Regions from separate parts of the Cryobacterium sp. TMT4-31 genome, predicted to be linked through region 2. Evidence: predicted binding sites of a transcription regulator. Region 2 holds the regulator's gene; the other holds the start of a gene.

Region 1 (7,882 bases), on a different contig from region 2:
GTCAAGGCCGCCGGCGGGGATGCCGACTTAGCCGCCCTGTTGGAAGTGAGCGCTCCGATCGCCAAGCTGCGCACCGCCCTGGCCGTGCTCAAGGACGTCCTGGCTGCCGAGTCCGGCAGCGCGCTGGCCGAGGCAGAGCACGCCAGGGATGACCTGCTGCCGGCCATGAGCGCCGTGCGCGCGGCGGCCGACGTGCTGGAGGGCATCGTGGCCGATGACCTGTGGCCGCTGCCGACCTACCAGGAGATGCTCTTCATTCTGTAGCTTCCACGAACAGGCCGAACGCAGAAACGCCCCGGCCGGACCCGTCAAGGTCCGGTCGGGGCGTTCTCATCCGCGGCTACGCCGCCAGCGGCATCCGTGCCGGTTCGGACGCCACGTGCAGGGCACCATCGGCCACGGTGACGGCCACCACTCCCGCGACGCCGAGCTCTGAAGCCACCAGCAGGTCGGCGATTCTGTCGTCGAGCTGACGCTGGATGACCCTGCGGAGCGGCCGCGCGCCGTACTCGGGCTCGTAGCCGTTCTCGGCAATCCAGTCCACGGCCGCGTCGCTCACGGTGAGCGCGTGTCCCTGGGCGTGCAGCCTGGCCTCGGTCTGGTTCAGCAACAGCCGCACAATCTGGCGGAGCTGGGGCTGATCGAGCTTCCGGAACAGCACGACCTCGTCGATGCGGTTGAGGAACTCGGGCCGCATGGCCTCACGGAGCTTGGCCATCACCCGGTCCCGCAGGGCCTTCTCCGACCCGAAGCCGTTGTGCGCTCCGTCGAGGTCGGCGGTGAAGCCGAGCGCGCCGCTGCGGCTGGCGAGCACCTCGGAGCCGATGTTGGACGTCATGATGATCACGGTGTTGCGGAAGTCCACAGTGCGGCCCTGGCCGTCAGTGAGGCGGCCGTCGTCGAGCACCTGCAGGAGCAGGTTGAAGACGTCGGGGTGCGCCTTCTCGATCTCGTCCAGCAGCACCACCGAGTAGGGGTTCCGCCGCACGTGTTCGGTCAGCTGGCCGGCCTCGTCGTAGCCGACGTACCCCGGAGGAGCACCGACCAGGCGGCTCACGGTGTGACGTTCACCGAACTCGCTCATGTCGAAGCGCAGCATCGCCTTCTCGTCACCGAACAGTGACTCGGCCAACGATTTGGCGAGCTCGGTCTTGCCCACCCCGGTGGGGCCGAGGAACAGGAAGCTGCCGACAGGCCGGGAGGCATCGCCCATTCCGGTGCGGTTGCGCCGTACGGCCTTGGCGATCACGGTCACCGCGTCCTCCTGCCCGATGACCCGCTGGTGCAGGTCGTGCTCGAGCGTGGCGAGGCGTTCGCGGTCGCCCGCGGTGAGGCGGCTGGCCGGGATGCCGGTGGCGCGGGCGATGATCGCGGCGATCTCGGCCTCGTCGACCACGGCGGACGGTGCCGGCTGTGACGCATCCTGGGCGGCCTCGGCCGCGGTGATCTGCTCCGCCAGCTGCTCGGTCTCGTCCCGCAGGCGGGACGCCTCCTCGTAGGCCTCGGCGGCGACCGCGATGGTCTTGGCCGTTTCGAGGCCGGCCCGCTGTTCGCGCAGGCCTTCGATGTCGACCCTCGAGCCGAGCGCTAGACGCGCTCGGGCGCCGGCCTGGTCGATCAGGTCGATGGCCTTGTCGGGCAGGAACCGGTCTGGAACGTACCTGGCGCTCATTTCGACGGCCGCGCGGATCGCGGCATCCGTGTAACGCACCGAGTGGTGCTCGGCGTAGCGGCCCTGCAGGCCGGCGAGGATCTGCACCGCGTCGTCGATGCTGGGCTCATTCACCCGCACGGGCTGGAAGCGCCGTTCGAGGGCGGGGTCCTTCTCGACCTTGCGGTATTCGTTGAGGGTGGTGGCGCCCACGACGTGCAGCTCACCGCGCGCCAGGCGCGGCTTGAGGATGTTGCCGGCGTCCATTCCGCCCTCGCCGGCGCCGCCGGCACCGACCACGGTGTGCAGCTCGTCGATGAAGACGATGATCTGATCGCTGCGCTCGCTGATCTCGTCCATGGTCTTGGTCAGGCGTTCTTCGAAGTCGCCGCGGTAGCGGGTGCCGGCGAGCATGGCGGGCAGGTCGAGCGCGATGACGCGCTTGCTGCGCAGCTGTTCGGGCACCAGGCCGTCGACGATGGCCTGGGCCAGGCCCTCGACCACGGCGGTCTTGCCCACGCCGGCTTCGCCGATCAGCACCGGGTTGTTCTTGGTGCGGCGGGAGAGGATCTCAACGGTCTGTTCGATCTCGTCGCTGCGGCCGATCACCGGGTCGAGCTTGCCGGAGCGGGCACGCTCGGTGAGGTCGATGCCGTAGGTGTCGAGCATCGGGGTGTCTGAGGCGCTGTCGGCGGCCGAGCTGCCGGCCTGGGCCTCGTCGTCCTCGGCCTGCTGGGCGCCGGCCTGCAGTGACTCGGCCGTGACGCCGGACTCTGCGAGCACGCGGGCGGCGGGTGAGTCCTGGTTCACCACGAAGGCGAAGAACAGGTGCTCCGGGTCGATGTAGGTGGAGCCGAAGGCGCGGGCCACCTGGTGAGCATCCAGCAGGGCGCGCTGTGCCGAGGGCGTCAGACCGGGCGCGGACTGGGACTCACGGTCGCCGGACTCCGGCAGGCGTTGGTCGGCGGCGGCCGCGATGGCGGCGGGGTCACCACCGGCACGGCGGATGGCCGAGGCGGCGGGTTCCTGTTCGACCATCACCCGCAGCAGGTGCAGGGCGTCAACGTGGGCGTGACCGTGGGCGACGGCGAACTGGGCCGCCTGCACGAGGATCTCGTGGGTGCGGCGGCTGAGGAGCCGGGTGATCTCGATGGGGCGGCCGGACTGCGCGGCGCGCTGGCCCTGCAGGTAGCGGGCCAGGAACTCGTCGAACGAACCGTTGTCGGAACCGGTCGGGCCGAAGTATGTAGGCAAGGAAACCTCCTGGGAATCTGAACGAGGAGGAAACCCAAAACTTGAGTGACCTCGACTCAAGTCAACGTTTGGGCGCGCGTTTCATTCCCGCGGCATCCTGAGATTTCCCTGAATCCGCGCTCGCAATGCGTCCGGCGGACGCCGAAGTCACTGCCACCGGGCGCACGACACACGGGCCGGGTCACCGGGTTTCAGGAGGTGAGGTCGGCGCACTCGGGTGCAGCTCGGAAGGCCTGGCCGAGGGTGCTGGAGGTGTCCTGGGTTGCCGTGGTGATGGTCTGAGCGGCGGCACCCACGTCGGAGAGCACTGTACCGGTGTCACCGACGAGCGTCGCCAGCGCATCGACCAGGGTGGCCCCGCTGGTGCCCTCCACCGCACTGGCGCTCGCCCGCAAGGTCGTGAACGACTGATCGACGGTGTCGATCGACTCCTGCACGGCCAGGAGCTCCGGGTCGTCGCCGAGATTCTCCGGGGGTGACTTCACAGTGTCGACCAGGGCGCTCACCGAGGCCGACACGGTATCCATCTGGTTGGACACCGCGGTACCCACCGAATCGCCCCCGGTGACCGCCGCCGTCGCCAGCCCCTGAACGTCGGTCTGCACGGTCGATACGTCGCTGCAGACCGTGCCCGCCCAGGTGATCTGTGCATCTGTCGGAGGTGACGCCGTCTGACCGGGTGACGGGGTGGCCGTTGCGGCCGATGGCGACGAACTGCTCGGTGTCGGATCGGTGCCGTCGGCGGGCGCGCATCCGGCAAGGAGCACCAGCAGGGCCATGAAGACGATGGGCTTTCTCACTGGGGGTGCTCCTCACTGGATCTGCCGCACGACGCGGCTGCGGTGGACTCTGGGCGTTACTGGGTGTCGCCCTCGGAGTCGAGTTGGATCGCGAGGTCGAAGGCCTCGACGATCTTGCGAGCCGATGACAGCAACCGTGGCGTGCCCACGATCGGGGCAACGGCGATGAGAACGTCCTCGATGTCGTCGGCGGTCAGCCCGACCTCCGCTGCCGGTCCGACGTGCATGAGGTACGAACCGACCGGTGCATCCACGGCCACCAGGGCCGCGATCCGGGCGATCATCAGCGTGCGCGGATCGAGGTCGGTGCGGGCCAGCGAGACAGCGTTGATCTCGGCCGCCGCATCCAGCACCGGGGTTGTTCCTGTGGCCATGGGTATCGCTCCATTTCCAGGGTTGGGCCCTGTTGGTGTTCGCGTTTTCCGGATTCTTCGGTGTTCGACGGGCGCACCACGACGGCACGCCGGTCTCACGCCGCAGACGGTAGCAACCAATCCGCGTCCCGCCGATAGCGCCGTTCCGGAATCGTCCGAAACGGATGAGGCGTGCCCGACCCCGCGCTGGCCTGGCGGATCAGTCCCGCTCGAGCTCCCGGGCCAGGGACTCCAGTTCGGCCCCGCCGGCCATCAGCCGGGTCAGCTCGTCGATGGTGATGCCTCTCCGGTCGAACTCGCCCAGGCTGGCCCCGCGGTTGAGCACCAGGAACCTGTCCCCCACCGGGTACGCGTGGTGCGGGTTGTGGGTGACGAACACCACGCCGAGGCCGTGGTCCCTGGCTTGCGCCACGTAGCGCAGCACCACCCCGGCCTGCTTGACGCCCAACGCCGAGGTGGGCTCGTCGAGGATGACGACCCTGGCACCGAAGTAAATGGCCCTGGCGATGGCGACGGATTGCCGTTCGCCGCCGGACAGGGTGCCGATGGGCTGGTCCACGTCACGCAGGTCGATGCCCATCCGGCCCAGCTGCGCGAGCGTGATCGCGCGCATCTCGGCAACCTGGAGGCGGGAGAACGGGCCGATCCCGGCGCTGAGTTCGGCGCCGAGGAAGAAGTTGCGCCACACCGGCATCAGCGGCACAATCGCCAAGTCCTGGTAGACCGTGGCGATACCGGCGTCGAGAGCGAGGCGCGGTCCGGTGAAGCGCACCGCGGCCCCGTCGAGCTGGAGTTCGCCGGAGGAGTGCGGGTGCACACCGGCGAGGACCTTGAGCAGGGTCGACTTGCCCGCGCCGTTGTCGCCCAGCACGCAGAGCACCTCACCGGCGCCGACCGAGGTGGAGATGTCGCTGAGCGCGATGACCGACCCGTAGACCTTGCCGATGCCGCGCACCTCGAGGATGGGCGTTGGCCGGGTTGCTCCTGCGGCGCTCATGCGCGTACCCCGGCTTGGCGGCGCACCGAGAGGTTCACGAGCACGGCGAGCAGCAGCATCCCGCCCAGGAAGGCCTTGAGCCAGTTGTTGTCCCACTGGGCGAACACGATGCCCTGCAGGATCATGCCGTAGATCAGCGCGCCGAGGGCGGCGCCGATCGCGGACCCGTAACCGCCGGTGAGCAGGCAGCCGCCGACGACGGCGCAGATGATGTAGATGAACTCCTGGCCGATGCCCGTGGTGGCTTGCACCGTGGCCACGTCGAAGAGCGAGAGCATGCCTACCAGCCAGCCGGCCGCCGCCGTGCCCATGAACAGGCCGATGCGGGTGCGCTTGACCGGCACGCCGGTCTGCACGGCGCTCTGCAACTGCCCGCCGATGGCGAAGATCCAGTTGCCGTACCGGGTGCGCAGCAGCAGCCAACTGGCCACGGCGGTGATGCCGAGCCACCAGAAGACCGACACCTTGAGGTTGACGCCGAAGACCGGGATCGTCGAACCGAAGATCGCCTTGCCGGCGTCGAAGCCGGGCACCAGGGTCATGCCCTGGATGGCGACCTGGCCGGTGACGAGCTTGGTGCCGGCGAGGTTGAGCCCCTGCAGGATGAAGAAGGTGCCCAGCGTGACGATGAAGCTGGGGATGGCGGTCTTGACGACCAGGAACCCGTTGAAGGCGCCGACGGCGAGGGCGATCAGTAGGGCGAGCAGCATCGCGAACCACAGGTTCATGCCCCATTGGGTGGTGAACGCGCCGACGAGCAGCCCGGTGGTGCCGGTCATGGCTCCGGCCGAGAGGTCGAACTCGCCGCCGATCATGAGCATCGCCACGGCGACGGCCATGATGCCGAACAGCGACGCGGAGTAGAGCCAGGTGGCCACGCCCGCCGTCGACAGGAAGGATGTCGTCGCAACGGAGAAGTACCCGAAGATCGCCAGGGCGGCGACGAGGGCGCCGATCTCCGGCCGACGCAGCAGCCGCACCATCGGATGCGTGCGCGTCAGGCGCTCGTCCGGCGACGCATCCGGCGCGGCGCCCGGTGCGGTCAGCATCGTCATCGGGTGCCGTTGCCGGCGAACGTCGCCACCTGCTCGGCGTTCTCCTTCGTCACGAAGCCCGGCCCGGAGTAGACCGGCTGGCTGCCGCCGACGACGTTGCCGTTGGTGTAGAACAGCTCGAAGAAGTCCACCGGCAGGTAGCCCTGCAGGTAGGGCTGCTGGTCGACGGCGAAGAGGATGCTGCCGTCCATGATGAGGCTGGTGACGTCGGCGGAGACATCGAAGGTACCGATCTGGGCGTCGCTGCCGGCCTCGGCCACGGCCTGCGCGGCGGCCACACCCACCGCGGAGTTGAGGGTGAGCACACCGTCGATGCCGGGGTCGGCCAGCAGGGCGCTCGTGATGGTGCTCTGGGCCTCGGCGACGTTGGCGATGTCGACCTGCACGTTGGTCAGGCTGCCGGCGAGGGTGTCCGCGGCCCCACGGCAGCGGTCCTCGAGCCCGGCGTTTCCGGCCTCGTGGATGACGCAGATGACCTTTTTCGCCGACGCCTCGGCGAGCTGGCGGCCGGCGCCCTGACCGGCCAGGTACTCGCCCTGGCCGATGTGGGTCATGGCGCCGAGCGCGGCGGACTCCTCGGCTCCGGAGTTGATGGTGATCACGGGAATGTCGGCGGCCACGGCAGCCGTGACGGCACCGCGCAGGCCCTCGGGGTTGGCCATGGACACGATGATGCCGTCGACCTTGGCGGCGATCGCCGTCTCGATCAGCTGGCTCTGCTTCTGCACATCGGGGTCACCCTGGTAGGTGACGGTGGCGCCGTAGCGGTTTCCGGCGGCCTCGGCGCCGGTCTTCACGACGTCCCAGAACGCGTCGCCGGGAACCGAGTGCACCACGAGAGCGTACGTGCGGCCGGAGTCGTCGGCCGGGGCTGCGCCGGCTCCCGAGCCGGCTCCGGCGACGGGCTGGCCGGTGCAGGCGGTGAGGGCGAGCAGGGCGAAGCCGGCGCTCGCGCCCAGGAGGGTCCGGCGGGCAGAGATTCTCGACACGAGTGGCATCGTCCTTCGGGTTCGGGCGCGTAAACAGCTTGGCCTTTTCAGGCGCAGTCCACTTTAGGCGTCCGAACGGCGAACACCGCAGTCGGGCTGCAGCCCGACGGCCTCAGGCCGTGCGGGCGGCCTGCTCCACCCGGTCCCGGTAGCCGGCCCACCAGCCGGCCTCTCCCGACGGCAGGTTCTCGTTTCCGGCCCGCAGCCCGGCAGCCCCGTCGATCAGTTCGCGCACGATATCGGCGTGGCCGGCATGCCGGTGGGTTTCGGCGATCAGGTGCAGCAGGATGCGGTGGAGCGTGACCACATTGCGGTCGGCGGGCCACCAGGCCACCCGGCCGGTGGCATCCAGCGGCACCTCGGTGATCGTGGTCTCCGAGTGCGCCCAGACCCGCCGGTACAGGTCGACGATCGCGTCACGGGACTCATCCGGGGTCGCCCACATGTCGGCGTTGTCCTCGGCAGCGTCGCCCATCCAGGACAGCTCTTCCGGGAAGGTGCGGCCGAAGGTCTCACCGAGGTACCCGGCCTCGACCCCGGCCATGTGCTTGATCAGGCCCAGCAGGTTGGTGCCGGTGGGCACCACGGGCCGGCGAATGTCGTACTCGCCGAGACCCTCGAGCTTCCAGACCAGGGCTTCCCGGGCCTCCTGCAGGTAGCGGCGGAGATCTGCGGTCATGTCGGCGTCGGTCATGCCGACCAGCCTTGCAGATCGGCGAGAATGGAGCCATGAGTGCTGCCGGCGAGTTCATCGACGCCACC
Region 2 (7,882 bases):
GCGGCGATCACGGTGTCGCGTGCGGGCGCCAACCCGCCCACGGTGGCGGAGCTGTTCGCGCGCTGACCCGCCCCTTCCACCGCACCGATGCAGACAGCGTGGGGCAAGTCAATCCCCTTGAACGCTGCAGCGACCCTGGCTTTACTGTGCCTACGTTGTCCCCATTGAGTGGGTCTCTGGCAACGGGTAACAGGAAGTTTGGTGCGACATGGCGGTCACAACAACCGATACGGCAGTGCAAGTCTCGGTAGAACTCACTCCCACGGATGGAGTGGTGATCGAGGGTAATTCGCTGGGGGTCACCATACGCATCACCGCGCTCCGGCCGGCGTTGATCGAGCACGCCGAGCTGACGCTGATCCGCAAGGTCAACTACACCTACGGCCGCGGCAACATCTACGGCGGCGTGTTCCCCGCCCGCGAACGCACCACCGAGCTGCTCACCACGGTCACGGTGCAAGCGCCGGGTGCAATCCCGGCCGGCCAGACCCGGGTGTTGTCGGGCAGCCTGAGCATTCCCACCGACGGCCCGGCCTCGGTGCGGGGCGACCTGATCGACGTGGGCTGGTCTGTGCGTTGCGTCCTGCATGCCGCCGGTGGTCAGATCATCAAGCGGGAACGACTGATCGACGTGCAGTCCTGGGGCCAGACCAGCGCCACCGACATCGGCCATCCGCCGGTCGGCGAACACCTCGGACAGGTCGCCCTGGAGTTCATCGCGTTGTCCTCCCGGGTGCTGGAACCCGGCACCCCGCTCACGGGCGTCCTGCGGGTGCGTCCCCGCGACGAGATCTCGACCCGGGGCGTGCGCGTGCAGCTGGTGCGCTGCGAGGAGGTCTGGGGCGGACCCGGCCAGGTCGCCGACCCCGACGCCAGCGAGTCCGAGGGCTACCGGCACGCCGAAGCCGTGACGGCCGCCGTCGTGGTGGGCCCCGCCGGGATGCTCACCCCCGGCACGGTGGTCGATCTGCCGTTCACGGTCGAAACACCCGCGGGCCTGCCGGCACCGTCGTTGTCCATCGGCAACCTGCATGTGCGCTGGGAAATCCGGGCCGTCGTCGACCTGCCCCTGCGCCTGGACCCGCGGCTCTCGCTCGACCTGCTCGCCGTCACGGCCAGCCGGCAACCGAGTGATTCCGGCCGCCCCGGGGCCCTCGACACCGACTGAGCACCGGTCTCACCAGGATTGAGAAGGCGGAGTGCTGGATCGCATCCGGTTCTCCTGTTGGACAGTGGGCTCCGAGCGGAGCAGCCTGAGGGTATGGAATACACACACCTCGGTCGTTCCGGCCTGTCCGTTTCGCGCCTGTGCCTCGGCACCATGAACTTCGGGCCCGAGACCGACGAGCCCACCTCGTTCGGCATCATGGACGCTGCCAGGGCGGCGGGCATCAACTTCTTCGACACCGCCAACGTCTACGGCTCCAAGCAGGGCCGGGGCGCCACCGAGAGCATCCTGGGCCGCTGGTTCGCGCAGGGCGGCGAGCGGCGCGAGGACACCGTGCTGGCCACCAAGGTCTACGGCACCATGTCCGACCGGCCCAATGACGGCAAGCTGTCGGCGCTCAACATCCGCCGCTCACTCGATGAGAGCCTGAAGCGCCTGCAGACCGACCACATCGACCTGTTCCAGTTTCACCACGTGGACCGTGACACCCCGTGGGATGAGATCTGGCAGGCCATGGAAACCGCCGTCGCGCAGGGCAAGGTCCTCTACGCCGGCAGCAGCAACTTCGCCGGTTGGCACATCGCCACCGCGCAGGCCGAGGCCCGCAAGCGCAACTTCAGCGGGCTGGTGAGCGAGCAGTCGCTGTACAACCTGCTCAAGCGCGACATCGAACGAGAGGTCATCCCCGCCGCCCAGGCCAACGGGATGGGAATCCTGCCCTGGTCGCCGCTGGACGGCGGCCTGCTCGGCGGTGTGCTGCGCAAGGAGCGCGACGGCAGCCGCCGGGTCTCCGGGGCCAACGCCGACAAGCTCGAGAAGAACCGCGCGGCCATCGGTGCGTACGAGGACTTCGCCGCCGAACTCGGCACCGAGCCCGGCGACCTGGGCCTGGCCTGGCTGATGCACCAGAGCGCGGTGACCGCACCGATCATCGGTCCGCGCACCATGGAGCAGCTCGAGGCCGGCCTGCGCGCCGTTGACCTGAAGCTCGACCAGGCCGCGCTCCATCGCCTCGACGAGATCTTTCCCGGCTACCGCACCGCGCCGGAAGACTACGCCTGGTGAGCGCCGGACTGAGTGTTCTCTTCATCGGCGGCACCGGGGTGATCAGCACGGCCGCGGCCGAGCTGGCCGTGGCTCGTGGCCACCGGCTGACCGTGCTCAATCGCGGCCAGTCCGCCCTGCGCAGCGTTCCCGACGCGGCTGAGGTGCTCACCGTGGACGTGCGGGACGCGGCCGCGGTCGCGGCGGCGCTCGGTGAGCGTCGTTTCGACGTGGTGGTGGACTTCGTGGCGTTCACCCCGGAGCACGTGCGCGCCGACATCGCCCAGTTCGCCGGCCGCTGCGGGCAGTACCTCTTCATCAGTTCGGCCTCGGCGTACCAGAAGCCGCCGGCCGCCCTGCCGGTGCGGGAGTCCGCTCCCCTGCACAACCCGTTCTGGGCGTACTCCCGCGACAAGGCCGCCTGCGAAGATGTGCTCATGGCGGCGCACCGGGAGCAGGGCTTCCCGGTCACCATCATCCGCCCGTCGCACACCTACGACCGAACCCAGATCGCGCTGCTCGGCGGGTGGACCGACATCCACCGGATGCGCACCGGTCAGCCGGTGGTGGTGCACGGCGACGGCACGTCGCTCTGGACCCTCACCCACAGCACCGACTTCGCCAAGGCGCTCGTGGGCCTGTTCGGCCGGTCGCAGGCCGTGGGCGACAGCTTCACCATCACCTCGAACGAGTACCTCCCCTGGGACGCCATCTACGCCGAGTACGCCCGCGCCGCCGGCGCCCCGGCGCCGCAGATCGTGCACGTGGCGAGTGACACCATGGCGGCGGCCAACCCCGAGTGGAGTGGCCCGTTGCTGGGCGACCGGTCTCACTCGGTGATCTTCGACAACAGCAAGGTCACCGCACTCGTGCCCGACTTCGTGTGCACCACCCCGGTCGCGCTCGGCTTCCGCGAGGCGATCGCCTGGTACGACGCGCATCCCGACCAGCAGGTGGTGGATGCGGCGCTGAACGCCACCCTCGACGGGCTCGTCACCGCGCACTCCACTCTTTCCTGATCCTCCGCAGCACTCGATTGGACACCCTATGAAGACCCGACTCATCGGCGACCGTCCCGTCAGCTCCATCGGCCTGGGCGGCATGCCCATGTCGATCGAGGGCCGACCCGACGAAGCCCGCTCCATCGCCACCATCCACGCCGCCCTCGAGGAGGGCGTGACCCTGTTCGACACCGCGGATGCGTACCACCTGCACGCCGACGAGGTGGGCCACAACGAGTCGCTCATCGCAAAGGCCATCGCCTTGTGGGGCGGCGACTCGTCGCGGGTGATCGTGGCCACCAAGGGCGGGCACCTGCGGCCCGGCGACGGCACCTGGTACGTCGACGGCCGACCCGAGTATCTCAAGCAGGCCGCCGAAGCCTCGCTCAAGCGCCTCGGCGGCGACGCGATCGACCTGTACCACCACCACCGGCCCGACCCCGCGGTGCCGTACGCCGACTCGATCGGCGCCATCCGGGACCTGCTCGACGCCGGCACCATCCGCCTGGCCGGTATCTCCAACGCCAACCCGGCGCAGATCCGCGAGGCCCACGACATCCTCGGCGGCCGGCTCGCCAGCGTGCAGAACCAGTACTCGCCCGCGTTCCTCAGCAGCCGGCCCGAGCTCGACCTCTGCACCGAGCTCGGCGTCGCGTTCCTGTCCTGGAGCCCGCTGGGCGGCATCAAGTCCGCCGCCGACCTGGGCACAGCCTTCGCGCCGTTCCAGCGGGTGGCGGATGCCCACGGCGTGAGCCCGCAGGTCGTCACGCTGGCCTGGCACCTGGCCGCGTCGCCCCGGGTGATTCCCATCCCCGGTGCGAGCCGACCCGAGAGCATCCGTGACTCGGTCCGCGCAGCCGACCTGACCCTGTCAGACGAGGAACTCTCCACCCTGTCGGCCGCTCTGAAGGACCCCGCGGTGACGGCATGACCGCCATCGTGCACCTCGACCTGCGCCTCGACCCGGCCGCGCTCGAGACCGTCCCGGCCCTGCTGAACGAAGTCCTCACCGCGACCCGCGCCTGGCCGGGCAACGAGGGACTCGAGGTCATCGTCGACGACGCCGACCCCGCCCACGTGATCGTCGTCGAGCACTGGGCCACCGCCGCCGACCACGACGCCTACGCCGCCTGGCGCACCACGCCGGAGGGTGTCAGTCGTCTGGGTGAGGTTCTCGCTGCTCCGCCGGTGAAGACGGTCTTCTCCGGCCGGATCCCGCTGGCCCTCTAGCCGGTCAGCCGGTCGGTCAGGCCGCCGAGCCGACAGCGTCGACGGGCTCGAGGGCGGCGGCAGCGGCGGCGACGTCTTCGAGCAGCTGCTCAAGGAACGCCGACGCGGCCGGGCTGGGCTCGTCGGCGACCGCCACGGCCACCGCCCACTCGGGCACGGTCGCCGGCAGCGGCACCGCAACGAGGTCGTCGGGCCGCTTCAGCGCGAAGCTGGTGGGCACAATGGCCACGCCCAGGTTGTAGCCCACCAGTTCGAGCAGCGGATGCACGTCGTTGACCTCCATCGCCGCCCGGTACTCGAAGCCGGCGGCGGCGAACGCCCGCCGGGCGAGCATGTGCGCGCCCCAGCCGGCCTGGAAGCCGATCAGCGGTTCGGTGCGCAGGGTCTCCAGGTCGGCCTCGGCCAGAGCCGCGACGGGGTGGTCCGGGTGGCAGAGCACCACCATCTTCTGGCTGCTCAACCGGTGCAGCCGCACTCCGGGCGGGGTGTCCCCCGTCACCACGACCAGCGCCACATCGGTGGTGCCACTGGCCACCCCCTCGATCAGCTCCACGGAACCCAGCTGGCGCAGGCGCACCTCCACCCCCTGGTTCGCGGTGCGGAAACGGGCGAGCTCGGCGGGCAGGTCCACGGAGCCCAGGCACGGTTCGGCGCCCACGGTAAGGCGTCCGCGCATGAGGCCGCGTACCGCGGCAACAGCGTTCTGGGCCGCTGCCGCGCTGGCCAGGGTGCGAAGCGCATCCGCCAGCAAAGCCTGACCGGCGGCCGTGAGCTCGACCCGGCGGGTGCTGCGGATGAACAACGAGGTGCCCAGCTCGATCTCCAGGGCCCGGATCGACGCGGACAGCCCCGACTGGGAGATGTGCAGCAGCTCGGCTGCCCGGGTGAAGTGACGTTCGTCGGCGACCGTCACGAAGTGTTCAAGCTGACGCAGTTCCATTCAGCAACCCTACAACTCAGTGCGGCAGCACCCAGAGCCTCGACGTCTCGCTACTTGTCGAGGGGGCGCCAGATCACCACTTGGTTCGAGCGGCGGGTGCGGGTGCCGGCGCGCATCGAGATGACGTCACCGGCCGAGCCGGCCGCGAAGACGCGGCGGCCCGGACGGTTGAGCAATTCGTCGGCCAGGGCCGCTTCCAGGTCCCCCACCCGGCTTTCCAGGGCCCGCACGGTGTCTTCCAGCGCGAGGATGCGCCGGATCCCCTCCAGGCTCACACCCTCGGCACCCAGATCCGCGATCTCCCGCAGCCGGGCCACATCGCGCATTGAGTAGCGGCGCGAGCGGCCCGGCGTGCGGCCGGGGCTGACGAGCCCCATCCGGTCGTACTGCCGCAGGGTCTGCGGGTGCATACCCGCCAACTCTGCGGCAGTGCTGATCACGAAGACCCGGGTGTTCTCATCCATGACCGGTGTCAGCCCTTGGCCCTGGCGAGCAGTTCGTCGCGCGGGTTCTCCTTGGGCAGCGCCTCGTTGAACGCGAGCAGCTTCTCCTCGGCGTCCTTCGACAGGTGCGACGGCACGGCCACCTGAACCTCGGCGAGCAGGTCGCCGGTGCCCTTCGGGGTGACCACACCGCGACCCTTGACCCGCAGCACCCGCCCACTGGGGGTGCCGGGCGCCACGCGCAGCTTCACCGGCGGCCCGCCCAGGGTGGGCACCTCGATGGTGGCACCGAGGGCGGCTTCAGCGAAGGTCACCGGCACGTTCACACGCAGGTTGAGTCCGTCACGTTCGAAGACCGGGTGCTTGCGCACGGTGACGGTGAGCACGATGTCACCGTTCTCGCCGCCGTCCGGGCTGGGTTGCCCCTGCCCGCGCAGCTTGATCTTCTGCCCGTCGGCCACGCCGGCGGGAATCTTGACCTTGATCGACCGACCCTCCTGCGTCTGCAGGGTGATCTGGTCGCCGTGGGTGGCCGTGATGAAGTCGACCGTGGTCGACGCGACCACGTCACGCCCCCTGGTCGGCCCGCCCGCGCCTCGGAAACCTCCGGTGGGGGTGCCGAACCGGCCACCACCACCCTGGGCGCCACGGCCGAACATTCCGCCGAGGATGTCGTCGAAGCCGGCCTGCTCGTAGGAGTAGCCCTGCTGTTGACGGGCTCCTCCACCGAACATGCCGCCGAAGACGTCGTCGAAGCCGCCCTGCTGGCCGCCCTGCCCGGGGGCGGTGAAGCGAGCTCCACCGCCCATCGCGCGCACGGCGTCGTACTCCTTGCGCTGTTCGGGGTCACCGATGACCGAGTGGGCCTCGCTGATCTCCTTGAACTTCGCCTCCGCCGCGGGGTTACCCGGGTTGGAGTCGGGGTGGTACTTGCGGGCCAGCTTGCGATATGCCTTCTTCAGGTCGGCCGCGGAGACGTCCTTCGACACCCCGAGAACCTTGTAGAAGTCCTTGTCGAACCAGTCCTGGCTAGCCATCGCTCGGTACCTGCACGACGACCTTGGCCACCCGCAACAGCGAGGACCCGAGGTAGTAGCCGGTCTCGACGACGTCGCCGACGGTTTCCACGTCGATGTCGGGCGTGGGCATCTGGAAGATGGCCTCGTGCACGGTGGGGTCGAACACGTCGCCGACGGTGCCGTACGGCTTGAGGCCGATGCGCTCGGTGCTGGCGCGCAGCTTGGCCGCGATGGTCGCGAAGGCGGTGTCGCCCTCGAGATCGCCGTGCTTCTCGGCCCGGTACAGGTCGTCGAGCACCGGCAGCAGTACCTTGACGACTTCGCCGGTGACGCGCTCGCGCTCGATCTCCCGGTTGGCCTCGGTGCGCTTACGGTAGTTGGCGTACTCCGCGGTGACCCGCTTGAGGTCGGCGAGGTGCTCGCTGGAGGGATCGGATGCCTCGAGGTCGGCCGCGTCCAGGATGTCCTGCACGGTCAGCTCGTCCTCCTCGATGCCCGCGGCGTCAGCCGCGTCGACGAACTCGGCCGGAGCGGCCGCGTCGGAGTCCGGCCCGCCCGCCGCGGGGGCGCCCGATTCGGGCGCTCCCGCAGCAGCAGCAGACTCGTCTTCGGGACGGTTCTCGTCCGGACGGTTGGCGTCGCTCATTACTTCTTCGCTTCGTCCTCGTCGTCGACAACCTCGGCGTCGACAACGTCTTCGTCGGGGTTGCCCGACTCGGCGGTGGGCTCGGCGGTCTCGGACTCGCCGGCCGCGGCATCCGCCTGGCTGGAGGCGTAGATGGCCTCGCCGAGCTTGCCCTGGCTCTCGGTGAGCTTGTCGAACGCGGTCTTCACAGCGTCGTCGTCGTCACCGGCGAGAGCGGACTTGAGGGCGTCGACGTCGGCCTGAACCTCGGTCTTGACCTCTTCGGGCAGCTTCTCGTCGTTCTCCTTGATCAGCTTCTCGATCGAGTAGGCGAGCTGCTCGGCGCCGTTGCGGGTCTCGGCGGCTTCGCGGCGGCGCTTGTCTTCTGCCGCGTGCTCTTCACCCTCGCGAA

What was found. Region 2 encodes HspR, which represses chaperone genes until heat shock. Its sites were predicted from a motif close to AAGTTGAGTCNNNNNGACTCAACTT; they were not measured.
Region 1: the regulator HspR is predicted to act here: its motif matches at 2,944-2,968, upstream of E3T19_RS14115 (ATP-dependent Clp protease ATP-binding subunit).

Annotation. Positions count from the first base shown of each region.
Region 1 is NZ_SOGI01000061.1:21,557-29,438, reverse strand. Features, by position in the region: gene E3T19_RS14120 (glutamine synthetase III) at 1-264, shown strand, start outside; gene E3T19_RS14115 (ATP-dependent Clp protease ATP-binding subunit) at 341-2,905, opposite strand; gene E3T19_RS14110 (hypothetical protein) at 3,097-3,705, opposite strand; gene E3T19_RS14105 (carboxymuconolactone decarboxylase family protein) at 3,762-4,079, opposite strand; gene E3T19_RS14100 (ATP-binding cassette domain-containing protein) at 4,279-5,076, opposite strand; gene E3T19_RS14095 (ABC transporter permease) at 5,073-6,131, opposite strand; gene E3T19_RS14090 (sugar ABC transporter substrate-binding protein) at 6,128-7,129, opposite strand; gene E3T19_RS14085 (DinB family protein) at 7,233-7,814, opposite strand; gene E3T19_RS14080 (DNA alkylation repair protein) at 7,850-7,882, shown strand, end outside.
Region 2 is NZ_SOGI01000008.1:105,183-113,064, reverse strand. Features, by position in the region: gene E3T19_RS01750 (carbohydrate kinase) at 1-66, shown strand, start outside; gene E3T19_RS01745 (hypothetical protein) at 209-1,168, shown strand; gene E3T19_RS01740 (aldo/keto reductase) at 1,262-2,233, shown strand; gene E3T19_RS01735 (NAD-dependent epimerase/dehydratase family protein) at 2,230-3,231, shown strand; gene E3T19_RS01730 (aldo/keto reductase) at 3,260-4,144, shown strand; gene E3T19_RS01725 (putative quinol monooxygenase) at 4,141-4,443, shown strand; gene E3T19_RS01720 (LysR family transcriptional regulator) at 4,460-5,383, opposite strand; gene E3T19_RS01715 (heat shock protein transcriptional repressor HspR) at 5,434-5,847, opposite strand; gene E3T19_RS01710 (DnaJ C-terminal domain-containing protein) at 5,856-6,863, opposite strand; gene E3T19_RS01705 (nucleotide exchange factor GrpE) at 6,856-7,491, opposite strand; gene dnaK (molecular chaperone DnaK) at 7,491-7,882, opposite strand, start outside.